Regions from separate parts of the Pseudomonas sp. GW821-FHT05D12 genome, predicted to be linked through region 2. Evidence: predicted binding sites of a transcription regulator. Region 2 holds the regulator's gene; each other region holds the start of a gene.
What was found. Region 2 encodes sigma-54, which starts transcription at its own class of promoters, with help from an activator protein. Its sites were predicted from a motif close to ANTGGCATNNANNTTGCTNT; they were not measured.

Region 1 (5,451 bases), on a different contig from region 2:
GCGCAGCATGTTGAACATGCTGATACGGGTGTAGCGGGCAAAACGCTCGTTGATCATTTCCAGGGTCGGCATGCGTCCACGGACGATGCGATCCTGGCTTGTGAGGTCATAACTTTTGACGCTGCCGGGTTCGGCAGCCATTTCGGTCTGTACCAGACCATCGTCCACGCCATGCAGCAGCGCGTCGATTTCATCCTGGGACAGCAGGTCTTGCACGGCCATGTCGTGATCCTACTGCAATACGAAGTTAGTGAAGAGCGCCTGTTCGACCACCACTTTGCCGAGCTCTTTCTGGGCCACTTCCTGCACGCTGGCAGTGACCTTCTGGCGCAGCATTTCCTGGCCCACCGGGGTGGCCAGGGTGTCGAAGCTCTGTCCGGAGAACAGCATCACCAGGTTGTTGCGGATCACCGGCATATGCACCTTGAGGGCATCCAGGTCCGCCTGGTTACGCGCCAGCAAGGTGATGCTCACCTGCAGGTAGCGTTGACGCCCGTTCTGGTTGAAGTTGGCGACAAAGGCCGGGAGCATCGGCTCGAAGATTGCCGGTTGCTTGACGTTACTGGCGGTTTCGGCGGCGGGTGCCGGTTTGCTTGCACTGCTGTGCATGATGTACCAGGTGCCACCCACCGAGGCGCCGATGGCCAGGAGCAGGCCCAGGACTATCAACAGGATAAGCTTGAGCTTTCCTTTGCCTGCGGGTGCTTTTGCTGCGTCGTCGCTCTTCGCCATGCCAATAATCCGTCACTATTCGGGGATTCATAGATCTACGGAAAGGCAAGAGCAAGTGTTATGCCAGAGTTGTCTGGTAATTCAGGAAGAGAGAACACTGCAAATCAAATGTGGGAGCGGGCTTGCTCGCGAAAGCAGTGTGTCAGTCAGCACACATGCAAACTGACACACCGCCTTCGCGAGCAAGCCCGCTCCCACATTTTGGCCTGTGCCAGGCTCAGGATCAGGCGTAGTAGTCGACGGCGCTGGAGCCGATCACGGTAGACGTCACCGGCGCGACGGCCTCAGCCACATCGCCGTGACTGGCATTGTCGCCGTTGTCGCCGCCGCGCCCACCCGTGCCACTCACGCCACGGGTCTGGGCCTGCTGTTGCTGCTGCTCCTGGCCACGGGACTGGTCGGACACGTTGACGTCGACCTGGCCCATGCCTTGCTGGGCGAACATCTCCCGCAGGCGGCCGGACTGGCTTTCCAGCGCTTCACGCACCACCGGGTGGGCGCTCATGAAGTTGACCTGGGCCTGCTGGTCGGCCGTCATGTTGACCTTGATGTCCAGGCGGCCGAGTTCGGCCGGCTGCAACTGGATCTCTGCCGACTTGAGGTTGGCGCTGGAGAGGTACATCACGCGGTTGACGATTTCGTCGGTCCAGCCGCTCTGGTGCATGGCCAGCGGCGCATTGGTCGTGGGCGGCAGCGCATTGGCGGTTTTCGGCGTGGCGGCCTGGGTCAGCGCGGCAAGGCGATTGGCGAAGTCATCGACGCGCGTGTCGCTGCTGGCTTCCTTGAGGTCCTTGAGGCCGCCTTCGATCAAACCGCTGAAGGCCTTCTCGCCGCCGGAGTCAGTGCTGTCCTTGGTGGCTTGCTGGTCGACCATATTGGCCAGGCCGGCGGCAAAGTTCTGCGCGGCCGTCGGCTGGTCCTGGGTCGGCGCCGGGGCGGTTTTTGCCGGTGCCTGGCTGCTGGCCGACACATGCCCGCCCTGCTCCATCGCCAGGCGCACGGCCGGCATCGCATCCAGTGGATCGGCCTCGGGGTCAAACGCCGGCTTGGCTTCCTCGGTGGCCGCGATCGGCGCCGCAACCACCGGCTGGGCACTGTCGTCCTGGGCGGCAGCCGCCGGTGCCGGGGTTTGCACCGGTACCGGCACAACCACCGGCGTGACCGTGGCAATCAACGCCGGATCGACCACCGGGTCGGTCGGGGGCTGCTGCACCAGGGTCGGATCGACCGGCGCGTCGTCATCGGTGCTGGCACTGTCATCGGACTTGGCCGGCGGCGTGGCAGGCAAGGTATTGCCGCTATCGGCAACCGCTGGCGTGCTGGCGGCAGGCTTGTCGCTGCTGGCGACAGGCTTGGCAGAGTTGTCGGAAGGCTTGTCCCGTGTGGGCTTGGCCGAGTTGTCGTCGGCCTTGATCGCGGGCTTGGCGCCTTGGTTGGCGAACACCTGTGCGAAGCCAGGGCCCTTGTCCCGTGGGTCCGCATCCACAACCGGCTGCGGGGCGGCGGACGCTTGAGGCTTGGCCGCGGGGGCAGCCTGAAGGAGCGAATTCGGGGCGACTGGCATAGGTAAAGGTCTCCACTGCATGGGGATCGGGGATGCAGTATCGGGAGATAGAGCAAGAGTCGGGCCAGGTTTTACTTGGGCTTGGTTTTGTTGCGTACCTATCCGTTATTCAGGTAACGGCTGATATGGATACGTACACCCCCCAACTACACGCCAAACCGCTGCCGCTCGGACTCATACAACGGCTTCACCAACGCAAACTCATGATCAATCTGATCCACCAGCGCCCCCAGGTCCGCCGAGGACTCAACCGACTCGACCTCCAGCCGCTGGCACAACTGCGCCAGGCGCACCGCGCCGAGGTTGCCGCTGCTGCCCTTGAAGCTATGAGCGATGCGCCCCAGCGCCTTGGCGTCGTCGCGGGCCTTGCGCAGGGCTTCGACGCGCTTTTGGGAATCATCGAGAAAGGTATCGAGCAGCTTGGGGTACTCGCCTTCCATGACTTCCTGCAAACCCGACAACACGTCTGGGTCCAGATGAATATCAACCACTTGCTCGCTCCTTGATCAAGAATCGGCGGATTATGCCAGAGCCCCCCAGCAAAACTCCACGCAGACACTGCGCCCGCCATCGGACCAGCGTACATCGCTGCTCAACTGGCGCACCAGGCTCAGCCCGCGGCCGGACAGACGGTCGATATCCAACGGCCGGGCCAGCACCTGTTCGACGTCGAACCCCGGCCCGCTGTCTTCCAGGCGCAAGGTCATCTTGCCGCCCGCTTCGGTGGGCACCACCTGCACGTGCACGCGTACATAACCGCTGTTCAGCTGCGCCAGGCGATCGTTGCGCTGGCGGTAATACTCGGTAAACCCCTGGGCATCGCGCTTGAGCCGCGAGTCCAGGCCCAGCACGCCGTGCTCCAGCGCATTGGAATACAGCTCGGCCATCACGCTGTAGAGCGCCCCGCTCTGCTCACGCAGGCCGTGGATCTCCAGCAACAGCTGCAGCAGGTAGGGCAACGGGTTGTAGCGCTTGAGGGTTTCGGCGCGAAACTCGAAACTCACCGACCAATCCAGCGGGCACGACTGGCCGCTGTCGGCATACAACGGCCCGGTCGCGCGCAACGACTGGCCGGGCTGCAGGGTGATTTCCACCATGCTCACGTCATCCCGCGCCTCGCCGCGAAAGGCCGCCAGCGCCTGTTCAATGTCTTCGAACAGCCGATCCGGCTCGCGATTGGCGGCGAACACCTGCTGCAAACGCTCGGCGCCAAACAATTGATCATTCGCGTCAGCGGTGTCCAGCACGCCATCGGACAGCAGGAACACGCGGTCGCCCAAGGCCATGGGCCAGACTTCGGTGCGATCATCAAAAGCGTCGGCCGAAAGCACGCCCAACGGCAAATGCCGCGACTGCAGCGGCGTGCGCTGGCCACTGGCGACTTCATGCACATAGCCATCGGGCATGCCGCCGTTCCATACCTCCACCACGCGGCGCTGCGTGCTCAGGCACAACAGGGTGGCACAGCAGAACATGTCCACCGGCAGGATGCGCTTGAGCTTGGCGTTCATCTCGCGCAGGGTCTGCGCCAGGCCGTAGCCCTTGGCGGTCATGCCGTAGAACACTTCCGCCAGCGGCATCGCGCCCACCGCTGCCGGCAGGCCGTGGCCGGTGAAATCGCCGAGCAGCACGTGCATGTCGCCGGACGGCGTGTAGGCCGCCAGCAGCAGGTCACCGTTGAACAACGCATAGGGCGATTGCAGGTAGCGAATGTTCGGCGCGGCATTGATGCAGCCGGAATGGGCGACCTTGTCGAACACGGCCTTGGCGACCCGCTGCTCATGCAATAGATAGTCGTGGTGCCTGGCGATCAGGTCGCGCTGCTGCAACACGGTGGCCTGCAACCGGCGCAGGCGGTCCATGGCGTTGATCTTCGCGGCCAGGATCAGTTGGTTGTAGGGCTTGGGCAGGAAGTCGTCACCGCCGGCATCCAGGCATTGGGCCAGCGCTTCGCTTTCGCGCAGGGAGGTGAGGAAGATAATCGGCACCAGCGCCTCGCCGGCCAGTTGCTTGATGCGGCGGGCCGCCTCAAAGCCGTCCATCACCGGCATCAGCGCGTCCATCAGCACCAACTGCGGACGCTCGCGGGCGAACACCTCAACCGCTTGCGCGCCGTTGGTGGCGGTCAGCACCTGATGGCCCTGACGCCGGATGATCGTCGACAGCAACAACAGGTCGGCGGCGCTGTCTTCGGCGATCAATATGCTCAGCGCTTCAGGAACCGGGGCCAGGACGCTCAAGTGAGGTCGAACAATTTGTCGAAGTTGGAAATGGCGAGGATCTTGCGCACGTCAGAATTACTGTTGATCACCTGGACCTCGGCGTTATCGCCACCGGCATGGTCACGCAGCAGCAGGAGCATGCCCAGGGCCGAGCTGTCCATATAAGTGGTGTGTTTCAAGTCCACCACATAGATCTCGGGCACTTTGTAAAACCGCTCGTAGGCATCACGAAAGGCTTGGTGGCTACCGAAATCGAACCGCCCCTTGATGGTAATCGTCAATTTCGTCCCATCCAGGGATACTTCTGACTCGACTGACATACGACTGCTTCCTTGTCATTGGCAATGTGCAACAAGGTTTAGCAGGCGAAGCGGATCTGAGCAACACAGCGAATCAAATGCGCGAGCGGATTTGCTCGCGAAAGCAGCCTGCCAGCACCACAGATGCAAACTGACATACCGCCTTCGCGAGCAAGCCCGCTGTCACATTTTTAGAATTGGGATTGACGCGGCAGACGCTGGGACAGTTCGTCGAGCAGCTTCTGCTCACGTTTGTCTTCGATGGCCCGCGCCTCGTCGATGTAGCGCTGCACCAGTTTGCGCAGGCCTTCGACCCGCGCAAACGCCGCTTGCCAGCTCTCGCGGGCTTTATCGAGATTGTTCTGGTGCCAGGCCAGGCTCTGGCGCTGTTGGCCGACGGCGGTTTCCAACTGGTTGAGAAAGCCCTGGTAGCCCATCAGCCACTGGCCGGAAACGCCCTTGCTGCCGCGTTCGATCCATTGCTGCTGGTACTCGCTGCGAAAGCGCTCGAGGTCGCCCAGCTTGCTTTCCGCCAGGCGCACCTGGCCTTGGAAATACCCCAGGCGCTGCACGGCGGTTTTCTCGGCCTTTTCGGCCATGTCCACCACCGGGGCCAGACGTGAGGAACGCGTGC
Region 2 (5,451 bases):
GTTTCCATGGCACGTCACCAGCAAGCGTGGCGAGGTCAACCCGGACGGCACCCAGGTAGAACTGATCGACTCGGTACGTGTTGCACGCACCGATGCGAAAAACCGCGACACCGTGATTACCAGCAGTCGCATGACCGTATTCCCGCAGAAGCAATATGCGCAGACCGAGCAAGACGTTAGAATCGACGGCGCTGGCGGTGTATCGACTGGCAAGGGAATGAAAGCGTATTTGAAAGAAAGCAGGATACACCTGCTATCGAACGTAAGAGGACAGTATGAGGCTCGTTAAAACTCTCCCTATTTTGCTCGGTCTGGGCGCAGCACTGGGAAGCGTGAGCGCCTGGGCTCTGCCGAACGATAGCCAGCAACCGATCCACATCTCGGCCGACGATGCGCAGCTGGATGACAAGCAAGGCGTCGCCACCTACACCGGCGGCGTGATCATCACCCAAGGCTCGATGAAGATCACCGGCAACACGGTGACGCTGACTCGCACCCAATCCGGCGACATCGACGTGGTGACGTCAGTGGGCAACCTGGCTTACTTCGAACAGAAGCAGTCCGCGACCGATACCGGCCCGATGAAAGGCTATGGCAAGACCATCCAGTATCACGCCCAGCAGAATCGCATCGTGCTGATCGACCAGGCCAAGGTGCTCAGCCCCGACGGCAACTCCACGGAAGGTGAAAAGATCACCTATGACACCGTGAAGCAGGTCGCCAACGCCGGCCGCGCCACGGGCAGCAAGCTCAGCGCACCGCGTCCACGCATCGACATGGTTATCCAGCCGAAGAAGAAAGACGGCGCTGCCCAGCCTGCGCCTAAACCCGATGCGAAGAAGGCGAACTAATGGCAACCCTGAAAGCCCAGCATCTGGCCAAGGCTTATAAAAGCCGCCAGGTCGTGCGCGACGTCAGCCTGTCGATCGACAGCGGCCAGATCGTCGGCTTGCTCGGCCCCAACGGCGCCGGCAAGACCACCTGCTTCTACATGATCGTCGGCCTGGTCCAGGCGGACCAGGGTCGCGTCCTGATCGACGACCTCGATGTCAGCCACCAGCCGATGCACGGCCGCGCCCGCGCGGGCATCGGCTATCTTCCGCAAGAAGCGTCGATCTTCCGCAAGCTGTCGGTTTCCGACAACATCATGGCGATCCTCGAGACCCGCAAGGAACTCGACCGTGACGGCCGTCGCAAGGAGCTGGAAAGCCTGCTGCAGGAATTCCATATCAACCACATCCGCGACAACCTCGGCATGAGCCTGTCCGGTGGTGAGCGTCGCCGCGTGGAAATCGCCCGGGCGCTGGCCACTGCACCCAAGTTCATCCTGCTGGACGAACCGTTTGCCGGTGTCGACCCGATCTCGGTGGGTGATATCAAGCAGATCATCCACCACCTCAAGGCCAAGGGCATTGGCGTGTTGATCACTGACCACAACGTCCGTGAGACCCTCGATATCTGCGAAACCGCGTATATCGTCAACGATGGCCAGCTGATCGCCGAAGGCGACTCCGCCACTATCCTGGCCAACGAACTGGTCAAGGAAGTGTACCTGGGTCACGAGTTCCGCCTGTAAGCCTGCCTGTTTGAAAAAGGCGGTGGCAGGCCGTTCGCCAAGGTGCGCGGGAGTCAATGAAAACCTCCGGATTTTTATTGTTACCGCGCTCTAGGCAAAGCCCCCGATATCAGGCATATAATTTGCTTATGTTTGGCGCTCACGCGCCCTGTCGTGGATGGCGCATTGCGCCGGCGAATAAGGTGTTAAGCCCCTGCCATGAAACCATCGCTAGTCCTGAGAATGGGCCAGCAGCTGACGATGACACCGCAGCTGCAACAGGCCATCCGCCTGCTCCAATTGTCGACCCTGGACCTGCAACAGGAAATCCAGGAGGCCCTGGAGTCCAATCCGATGCTCGAACGCCAGGAAGAAGGCGACGACTTCGATAATGCAGACCCGCTGGCCGACAACATCGAGCAAAAACCCAATTCCGACGTGCAGGAACCCTCCTACCAGGAAACCGCCCCAACGGTGGATAACCTTGAGGAAGGCGACTGGAACGAACGCATCCCCAACGAACTTCCCGTGGACACCGCCTGGGAAGACGTCTACCAGACCAGCGCCAGCAGCCTGCCCAGTAACGACGATGACGAATGGGACTTCACCACGCGCACCTCAGCCGGCGAGAGCCTGCAGAGCCATCTGCTGTGGCAACTGAACCTGGCGCCGATGTCGGACACCGATCGCCTGATCGCCGTGACCCTGATCGACTGCATCAATAACCAGGGTTATCTGGACGAAACGCTCGAAGAGATCCTCGAAGCCTTCGATCCGGAGCTGGATATCGAGCTGGACGAGATTGAAGCCGTCCTGCACCGCATCCAGCAGTTCGAGCCCGCCGGCATTGGCGCGCGCACCCTCAGTGAATGCCTGTTGCTGCAACTGCGCCAACTGCCAGCCAAGACCCCTTGGCTGGTCGAGGCCCAGCGCCTGGTGACCGACTATATCGACCTGCTCGGCAGCCGCGACTACAGCCAGCTGATGCGCCGCATGAAGCTCAAGGAAGACGACCTGCGCCAGGTCATCGAACTGGTGCAGAGCCTCAACCCGCGTCCGGGCTCGCAGATCGAGTCCAGCGAAGCCGAATACGTGGTGCCTGACGTGATCGTGCGCAAGGACAACGAGCGCTGGCTGGTGGAGCTGAACCAGGAATCCGTGCCACGCCTGCGGGTCAACCCGCAATATGCCGGTTTTGTGCGCCGCGCCGACACCAGCGCCGACAACACCTTCATGCGCAACCAATTGCAGGAAGCGCGCTGGTTCATCAAGAGCCTGCAAAGCCGCAACGAAACCCTGATGAAAGTCGCCACCCAGATCGTCGAGCATCAGCGCGGCTTCCTGGAATATGGCGACGAAGCAATGAAACCGCTGGTCCTGCACGACATCGCCGAGGCGGTGGGCATGCATGAATCGACGATCTCGCGGGTGACCACGCAAAAATTCATGCATACCCCACGCGGTATATATGAGCTGAAATACTTTTTCTCCAGCCATGTCAGCACCTCTGAAGGCGGCGAATGCTCGTCCACGGCGATTCGCGCGATCATCAAAAAACTGGTTGCCGCGGAAAATCAGAAAAAGCCGTTGAGTGACAGCAAGATCGCTGGTTTACTGGAGGCACAAGGCATTCAGGTCGCCCGTCGAACCGTCGCCAAGTACCGCGAATCCCTTGGGATCGCGCCTTCCAGCGAGCGAAAGCGTTTGATGTGACGGGCGGGCCAAAGCGTTCCAGTGGCAGGCACCCCGGCCTGCCGCTTTATGCACTGGCAACGAAGGAGAAGCTGTATGCAAGTCAACATCAGTGGACACCAGCTGGAAGTCACCAAGCCCCTGCGTGAGTACACCGAGAGCAAGTTGAACAAACTTGCGGGGCATTTTGACAAGATCACCAACGTGCAGGTCATCATGGAGGTCGATAAGCTCAAGCAGAAAATCGAGGCCACCCTGCACGTACCGAATGCCAAGCTCGTCGCCAATGCGGAACATGAGGACATGTACGCGGCGATCGACTCGCTCTACGACAAGCTGGACCGCCAACTCATAAAGCATAAGGAAAAGAATCTGCACCTGATGCAAGGTACAGGTCGTTAACTCTCCCCCCATGATCCGACTTGAAACCATCCTGACCCCCGGCCGTTCCCTCGTGAACGTGCCGGGCGGCAGCAAAAAGAAAGCCCTCGAAGAAATTGCCAAACTGATCCATGGCCAAGTGCCTGAATTGGATGAGCAAGTTGTCTATGAGTCGCTGATCGCCCGTGAAAAACTGGGTTCGACCGGTTTTGGTAACGGCATCGCCATTCCACACTGCCGCCTGCAAGGCTGTGAAACACCTGTCAGCGCCTTGCTGCACATGGAAAAACCTATCGATTTCGACGCCATCGACGGCGCCCCGGTCGACCTGCTGTTTGTACTGCTGGTCCCACAGGCTGCCACCGATGCGCACCTGGAGCTGCTTCGGCAGATCGCCAGCATGCTAGACCGCAAGGAAGTACGCGACAAACTGCGCAGCGCTGCCACCAGTGAGGCGCTCTATCAGGTTGTCCTGGATGAACAAAACGGGCAGTAATCATGCGTTTGATCATCGTCAGCGGCCGCTCCGGCTCGGGTAAAAGCACCGCCCTCAATGTTCTTGAGGACAACGGTTTCTATTGCATCGACAACCTGCCCGCCGGCCTGCTGCCGGAATTGGCGGAACGTGCGTTGATCCACACCGAACTGGCGCAACCCCTGGTCGCTGTTTCCATTGACGCCCGCAACCTGCCCAGCCACCTTGAGCGCTTCCCGCAATTGCTCGAGGAAGTGCGCGCCAAACACATTCATTGCGATGTGCTGTACCTGGACGCCGACGAAGAGACGCTGCTCAAGCGCTTCTCCGAAACCCGCCGACGCCACCCGCTCAGCAGCCCTCATCGCTCGCTGGCTGAAGCCATCGAAGATGAGACCAAGTTGCTGGGGCCGATCATCGACCTCGCCGACCTCAAGATCAACACCACCAGCCTCAACCTGTACCAGCTGCGCGATGCCATCAAGCTGCGCCTGCTGAATCAGCCGGAGCCTGGCACAGCATTTCTCGTGGAGTCTTTTGGCTTCAAGCGGGGCATGCCGGTGGACGCCGACCTGGTGTTCGATGTGCGTTGCCTGCCCAACCCCTACTGGAAACCGGAACTGCGTGATCAGTCCGGGCTGGATCAGCCGGTGGCCGATTACCTGGCAGCGCAGCCGGATGTGGAGGAGATGTTCCAGGACATCTCCAGCTACCTGCTCAAATGGCTGCCGCGCTTTGCCGCGAGCAACCGCGCCTATGTCACCATCGCCATCGGCTGCACCGGCGGCCACCACCGTTCCGTCTACCTGACCGAGCGCCTGGGCCAGGTGCTGCAACAAACCCTCAAGAACGTCCAGGTTCGCCACCGCGACCTTAGCTGAAAGGAACACCCCCGCGATGCCCGCTCTGGAAATTGAAATCATCAACAAGCTGGGCCTGCACGCCCGCGCCTCGGCCAAATTCGTCGGTGTTGCCGGGCAGTTTCCCTGTCAGATCCGCGCCGGGCGCACCCCGGAATCCATGGTCGACGGCAAGAGCATCATGGCCATGATGATGCTGGCTGCCGGCAAGGGCACCAAGATTCATCTGAAGACCGAGGGTGAGCAGGAAGACGAAGCAATGGCCGCACTGGTGGCATTGATCAATAACTTCTTCGACGAAGGCGAATAACCTTCCGTAGGAGCCCGGCTTGCCGGCGATAGCGTCCTTCAAGACCGCGACCGAGCGCCGGCGAGCCGACGCCTAACCGGGAGCGGTTTACCCCAGGGCTGTATCCATCACCATCATCAAGCAGAACCCGATGCACAATCCCAGGCTGGCGAGCTTCTCATGACCATTGCGCCGCGAC
Region 3 (5,451 bases), on a different contig from region 2:
TTTACTGCTGCTGGACGGAAATCACCGGCGTCGGCGCAACGAACACCTTGGCATGCATCTGCTCATGCCCGCCGCCACGGCGCATGCCGCGCACCGGGCAGGCGTCGAGGTAGTCCAGGCCCACCGCGAGTTTTAAGTGCCGCTCCGGCCGGGTCAGTTGGTTGGTCACATCAAAGCTGTACCAGGCGTCATCCAGCCAGGCTTCGGCCCAGGCGTGGCTGGCCAGGTGCGCGGTGTCTTCGGTGTACAAATATCCCGACACATAACGCGCAGGAATCCCCAGGCTGCGCGCGCAGGCCAGGAACGCGTGGGTGTGGTCCTGGCACACACCCGCATGCCCTGCAAAGGCCTGGGCGGCGCAGGTGTCGACTTCGGTGGAGCCCGGCGTGTAGACCATCGCCTGGTGCAGGGCGTGCATCAGGTCGATCAGCGCCGTACGATCGCGGCGCTGATGGCAATGCTGTTGCGCAAAACCGCGCAAGGCCTCGTCGGGCTCGGTCAGACGTGTGCAACGCAGGAATGGGAAGGCCGACTGGCTCTCATGTTCGGCCTCGCGCAGTTCGTCGATATCCACCTGGCCACGGGCGCCGATGATGATGGCGTCGTGGGGTTCGTCCAGGGTCAGCACATGCAGGATGTTGCCGAACGGGTCCACCTGCGCACGCACTGGACGTGGCAGGTCCAACTGCCAGCTGAGCACATGCTGGCGCTCGCTGTCGTGGGGCGTGAGGCGCAGGTACTGGATGCTGTTGCGCACCTGGTCTTCATAGCGGTAGGTGGTTTCGTGGCTGATGGAGAGTCTCATGCGGCCTCCAGGTAGGAACTGTAGATGGCGTCGCCGAGTTGGCGGACCAGGGGAATAAAGTCGGTCAGCCAGGCGTGCAGGCCTTCCTCGAGAATCTCATCGATAGCGGTAAAGCGCAGGCGCGCGTCCATTTCGGCGGCCAGGCGCTGGGCCGGGCGGCCGTTGAGACCGGGCAGGCTGGCGAGGATCTGGTCGATCTCTTCGCTGCAGGCGCGCAGCGAACGCGGGACATCGGCACGCAACAGCAGCAGTTCCGCGACTTGCCGCGCGCCGGGGGCGTCGCGGTAAATCTCGGTGTAGGCCTCGAACGACGACAACGCGCGCAGCAAGGCACTCCACTGATAGTAGGCGTGGGCCGTGCCGTCGGTGACAGCTTCGGCGCGGTCGCCGGCCATTTCATAACGTGCATCGAGCAGGCGCAGGGTGTTGTCGGCACGCTCGATAAACGTCCCCAGGCGAATAAACCGGAAGGCATCGTTACGCATGATGGTGCCGTAGGTCGCCCCGCGAAACAGGTGGGAGCGCTCCTTGACCCATTCGCAGAACCGGCTCATGCCGTAGCGGCTCAAGCCCTGCTGGGCGATATCGCGAATATCCAGCCAGGTCGCGTTGATGTTTTCCCACATGTCCGCAGTAATTCGCCCACGCACGGCATGGGCGCTGGCCCGCGCAGAGCCCAGGCAACTGTAGATGCTCGCCGGGTTGGCCGCGTCGAGGGCGAAGAAATGCAGCAGGTGTTCGGCGTGCAGTTCGCCGTGACGCTCGCGGTAATCTTCCAGCGTGCCGGTGATCAACAGCGGCATGGCCAATTCGTGCAGGCCATCGCCGCGCCCATCCTGGGGCATCAACGACAGCGAATAGCTGACATCGAGCATGCGCGCGAGGTTTTCCGCACGCTCCAGGTAGCGCGACATCCAGTACAAATCCGAGGCAGTTCTACTCAACATAATTCAATCCTCGACCACCCAGGTGTCTTTGGTGCCGCCACCCTGGGACGAGTTGACCACCAACGACCCTTCGCGCAACGCCACGCGGGTCAGCCCGCCAGGCACCACGCGGGTTTCCTTGCCGGACAGCACGAATGGGCGCAGGTCGATATGACGCGGGGCGATGCCGTTGTCGACGAAGGTCGGGCAGGTGGACAAACACAGGGTCGGCTGGGCGATATAGGCGTGGGGCTTGGCCTTGATGCGTGCGCGAAAGGCTTCGATTTCAGCCGCCGTCGAAGCCGGGCCGACCAACATGCCGTAGCCGCCGGAACCTTGGGTTTCCTTGACGACCAGGTCCGGCAGGTTGGCCAGCACGTGGGATAATTCGTCGGGCTTACGGCATTGGAAGGTAGGCACGTTCTGCAGGATGGGTTCCTCATCCAGGTAAAAACGGATCATCTCGGGGACGAAGGGATACACCGACTTGTCATCCGCCACTCCGGTGCCAATCGCGTTGGCCAGCACCACATTGCCCAAGCGATACGCGGCGAGCAGGCCGGGCACGCCGAGCATGGAGTCCGGGTTGAACGCCAGCGGGTCGAGGAACGCATCGTCGAGGCGGCGATAGATCACATCGACGGCCTTGGGGCCGTCGGTGGTGCGCATGAACACACGGTCATCACGCACGAACAGGTCGGCGCCCTCCACCAGCTCCACCCCCATTTCGCGGGCCAGGAAAGCGTGTTCAAAGAACGCGCTGTTGAAGCGGCCCGGGGTCAGCACCACCACACTGGGGTTATCCAGGGGGCTGGAGCTTTTCAGGGTATCGAGCAGCAGGTTGGGGTAATGATCGATGGGTGCGATGCGCTGGGCGGCGAACAGTTCGGGGAACAGGCGCATCATCATCTTGCGGTCTTCGAGCATGTAGCTGACGCCGCTCGGTGTACGCAAGTTGTCTTCGAGAACGTAGTAAGTGCCGTCGCCATCGCGTACGAGGTCGACCCCGGAGATGTGGGAATACAGGTCGCGGTGCAGGTTCAGCCCCTGCATCGCCAGTTGGTATTGCTCGTTGGCCAGCACCTGCTCGGCGGGGATGATGCCGGCCTTGATGATGCGTTGCTCGTGGTACAGGTCGGCGAGAAACATGTTCAGCGCCTTGACCCGCTGGATACAGCCGCGCTCGACCATCCGCCATTCGCTGGCGGGAATACTGCGCGGGATGGTGTCGAAGGGAATCAGGCGCTCGGTGCCCTGCTCGTCGCCGTACAGGGTGAAGGTGATCCCGGCGCGGTGAAACAGCAAATCGGCTTCGCGCCGGCGTTGGGCCAGCAGTTCAACAGGGGTATCAGCCAACCAGCGGGCGAACTCGCGGTAATGGGGGCGAACCTGCCCTGCCCCGTCGTACATTTCGTCGTAATAAGTGCGGATCATGCCGAACTCCTTGTCACCCGGACGCTTGAACCTTCGCAAGGCCCGTGCCAGCGGCATAAACACTTAAAAATCAGTGCGTTGAATAACCAAAGGGATCTGCTCGCACCGTCCTGGTGCGCAGAATGCCCCGCGCACAGGCGCACGCTTCATCGCAATGCGCGCTTTGGCTATCAACAGCATAGTCAGAGTTGATTTCACTGCCCGTTCGCGCTTGCGGATAATCGCAACCATCTGCTGAACAGGGTGCGTCCTACCGCTTCAGCGCAACGCTCTTCCCTTTAGGCCACCCTGCTCGGGTGGCTTTTTTTTGGCTGGAGAAATGCTGTGTAGGTGGGGTGATAGTGAGGTTGCCGAACCGGACAGCGATTAGGGCTGGCCACAAACAAAATCGGCCGACCCGAAGGTCAGCCGATACGCTGTGTTTCTCATACTGCTACATGGGTAACCCACGCACCTCCTGCTTGACGCCCCATCCCTCGATGATGCCGCCCAGAGGCTCGACCACCGCCTCGAAGTCCTGCTCGAAGTCTCCTATGCCGTCGTAGGTTGCAAACATGATTTTGCTCAGTTCCAGGTACCAGGCGCCATCGTCGCGCGCGCTGACCTGGGCATTCAGGGATTCCCCACGAAATTCACCCGCAGCCCTGCGCGCCCGTTCCTCATCCGGGAATATGGCGTAGAACTCAATGGGGTGGAAACGCGAGAAGTCGAAGCCGCCTTCTTTCATGCGGCGCAGAACGTTGGTGCTGATGTCTTCTTGATAGGCTGTGCTCATGAAAAGTGCTCCTCGAATTGATGGATAGACTTTCCGTGCTTCCCGAAGCCCACGCCGTACTGGCGTGGGAGCTACGGCAAAAACATCACCGCTGGAAAACAAGCATGTAGCTGACAAGACCAGACCTTAGCGATTCGTTCGCTGATCTCACTTGCAGAGTAGCGCGAAGCTATCACCTCCACCAGAGGCGCTTTAAGTGTGTACAGGGAATATTCAGGCGGCGGGAGAGATGTCGAGGATCTGGATACTGTTCTGGTCTTTGAGGATCTTGACCGTAGGCTCAGGCTTGCGGCCCTCCAGGTCATTGAGGTCCAGTTCAGCGGCGATGGGCACCAGTTTGTTGCGAATCATGTGTGCCGCATCTTCGAGGCTGGGCTTCTGATCGCAGGTGAACTGCTCGACGGATTGAACGCCGTGATCATCAACGAAGGTAATCTGCCACTTTTGCATCGGTGCCTCCTCGATAAAACCCGTGTGTGGGCTTACCACTATCTGGACCTTGAGGGTTCGCCAAACGTTCCACTCAAGTCAGGAGGCACCGGATCAACTGCGCTTATTTTTCAGCGTGTTCTTTCAAGGCTTTCAAGGTGTTGAACGGCGCGTCCACCACAAACTTGTTGGCCAACCACGACGGCACGCTGCCACCTGGCTCGGTGTGCACCTGGTAAGTGACTTCGGTCTGGTTGTCGCCTTTTGGCACGAGTTTCCAGAAGCCATCGACCTGGGCAACCCGTACGTAGCCTTTTTCTTCAGGCTTGTAGGTCGGGACGCCCTCGAGCTTACGGGTCAGCGTGCCGTCGGCCGCCTTGGTCGTGGTGATATGCAGGTAGGAATCGCGGTCCGTCACGGGGAACGGGGCCTTGAATTGGGTGTAGGTCCAGCTCTCGTCGCCTTTCTTGTCTACCAGCTTCTGGGACTTGCACTCGTGGATCCAGGCACAGGCACCGGCCACGTCTTCCTGCAGGGCGACGATTTTGGCCACGGGCGCCTTGATCACGGTCACACCGCGATAGGCCTTGTACTTGGAGCCGGCAATTTCGCTCAGGGACACTTTGATACCGTCTTCGTCCTTGGCGACTTGCCAATCCTCAGCCTGGGCAGTGGCAGCAAACACCAGCGTAAAACCGCACAACACAGCCATTCGTTTCAGCGAACCCATTGTTGTATTCCTTATTGTTGAAGTTCCGATAGTAAAGCCCATCAAGCCGCCGTCATCTGCTCCCACCAGCCGATCAACCGGATTGCATCGGCCTGGTCGGTGCCGCAGACCTCGATATCGGCCTTGAAATCACTGCACACCGCCGGGCGTTCCGGCCGGCCGAACAGCTGGCATAGCTGTTCGACCGACAGGTGCAGGCAGCGTTCGCCGGCCGGTTTGCCGTGTGGCATGCCCGGTAATGGCGAACTGATGGAGGGGGCGATGCAGCACGCGCCACAGCCTTCACGGCATTTCATGACCAAAAGGTCCTCGACGACTCAATGTGGATGGCCGGGCTAGAGTACGCCCTTAA

Region 1: AC07SI_RS18120 (flagellar hook-length control protein FliK) is a predicted target of sigma-54. The motif match lies at 2,346-2,365, and genes of this name have one in related genera.
Region 3: AC07SI_RS25895 (circularly permuted type 2 ATP-grasp protein) is a predicted target of sigma-54. The motif match lies at 3,198-3,217, and genes of this name have one in related genera.

Annotation. Positions count from the first base shown of each region.
Region 1 covers NZ_JBWKSN010000009.1:106,845-112,295, forward strand. Annotated here, with positions in the region: gene fliM (flagellar motor switch protein FliM) at 1-222, opposite strand, end outside; gene fliL (flagellar basal body-associated protein FliL) at 232-732, opposite strand; gene AC07SI_RS18120 (flagellar hook-length control protein FliK) at 956-2,296, opposite strand; gene AC07SI_RS18125 (Hpt domain-containing protein) at 2,443-2,787, opposite strand; gene AC07SI_RS18130 (ATP-binding SpoIIE family protein phosphatase) at 2,818-4,536, opposite strand; gene AC07SI_RS18135 (STAS domain-containing protein) at 4,533-4,838, opposite strand; gene fliJ (flagellar export protein FliJ) at 5,009-5,451, opposite strand, start outside.
Region 2 covers NZ_JBWKSN010000001.1:382,546-387,996, forward strand. Annotated here, with positions in the region: gene lptC (LPS export ABC transporter periplasmic protein LptC) at 1-289, shown strand, start outside; gene lptA (lipopolysaccharide transport periplasmic protein LptA) at 276-851, shown strand; gene lptB (LPS export ABC transporter ATP-binding protein) at 851-1,576, shown strand; gene AC07SI_RS01795 (RNA polymerase factor sigma-54) at 1,775-3,268, shown strand; gene hpf (ribosome hibernation-promoting factor, HPF/YfiA family) at 3,344-3,649, shown strand; gene ptsN (PTS IIA-like nitrogen regulatory protein PtsN) at 3,660-4,124, shown strand; gene rapZ (RNase adapter RapZ) at 4,127-4,984, shown strand; gene AC07SI_RS01815 (HPr family phosphocarrier protein) at 5,001-5,273, shown strand; gene AC07SI_RS01820 (ZIP family metal transporter) at 5,361-5,451, opposite strand, start outside.
Region 3 covers NZ_JBWKSN010000016.1:44,233-49,683, forward strand. Annotated here, with positions in the region: gene AC07SI_RS25885 (transglutaminase family protein) at 2-805, opposite strand; gene AC07SI_RS25890 (alpha-E domain-containing protein) at 802-1,752, opposite strand; gene AC07SI_RS25895 (circularly permuted type 2 ATP-grasp protein) at 1,756-3,165, opposite strand; gene AC07SI_RS25900 (ribonuclease E inhibitor RraB) at 3,599-3,940, opposite strand; gene AC07SI_RS25905 (hypothetical protein) at 4,154-4,390, opposite strand; gene AC07SI_RS25910 (START domain-containing protein) at 4,494-5,099, opposite strand; gene AC07SI_RS25915 (YkgJ family cysteine cluster protein) at 5,141-5,395, opposite strand.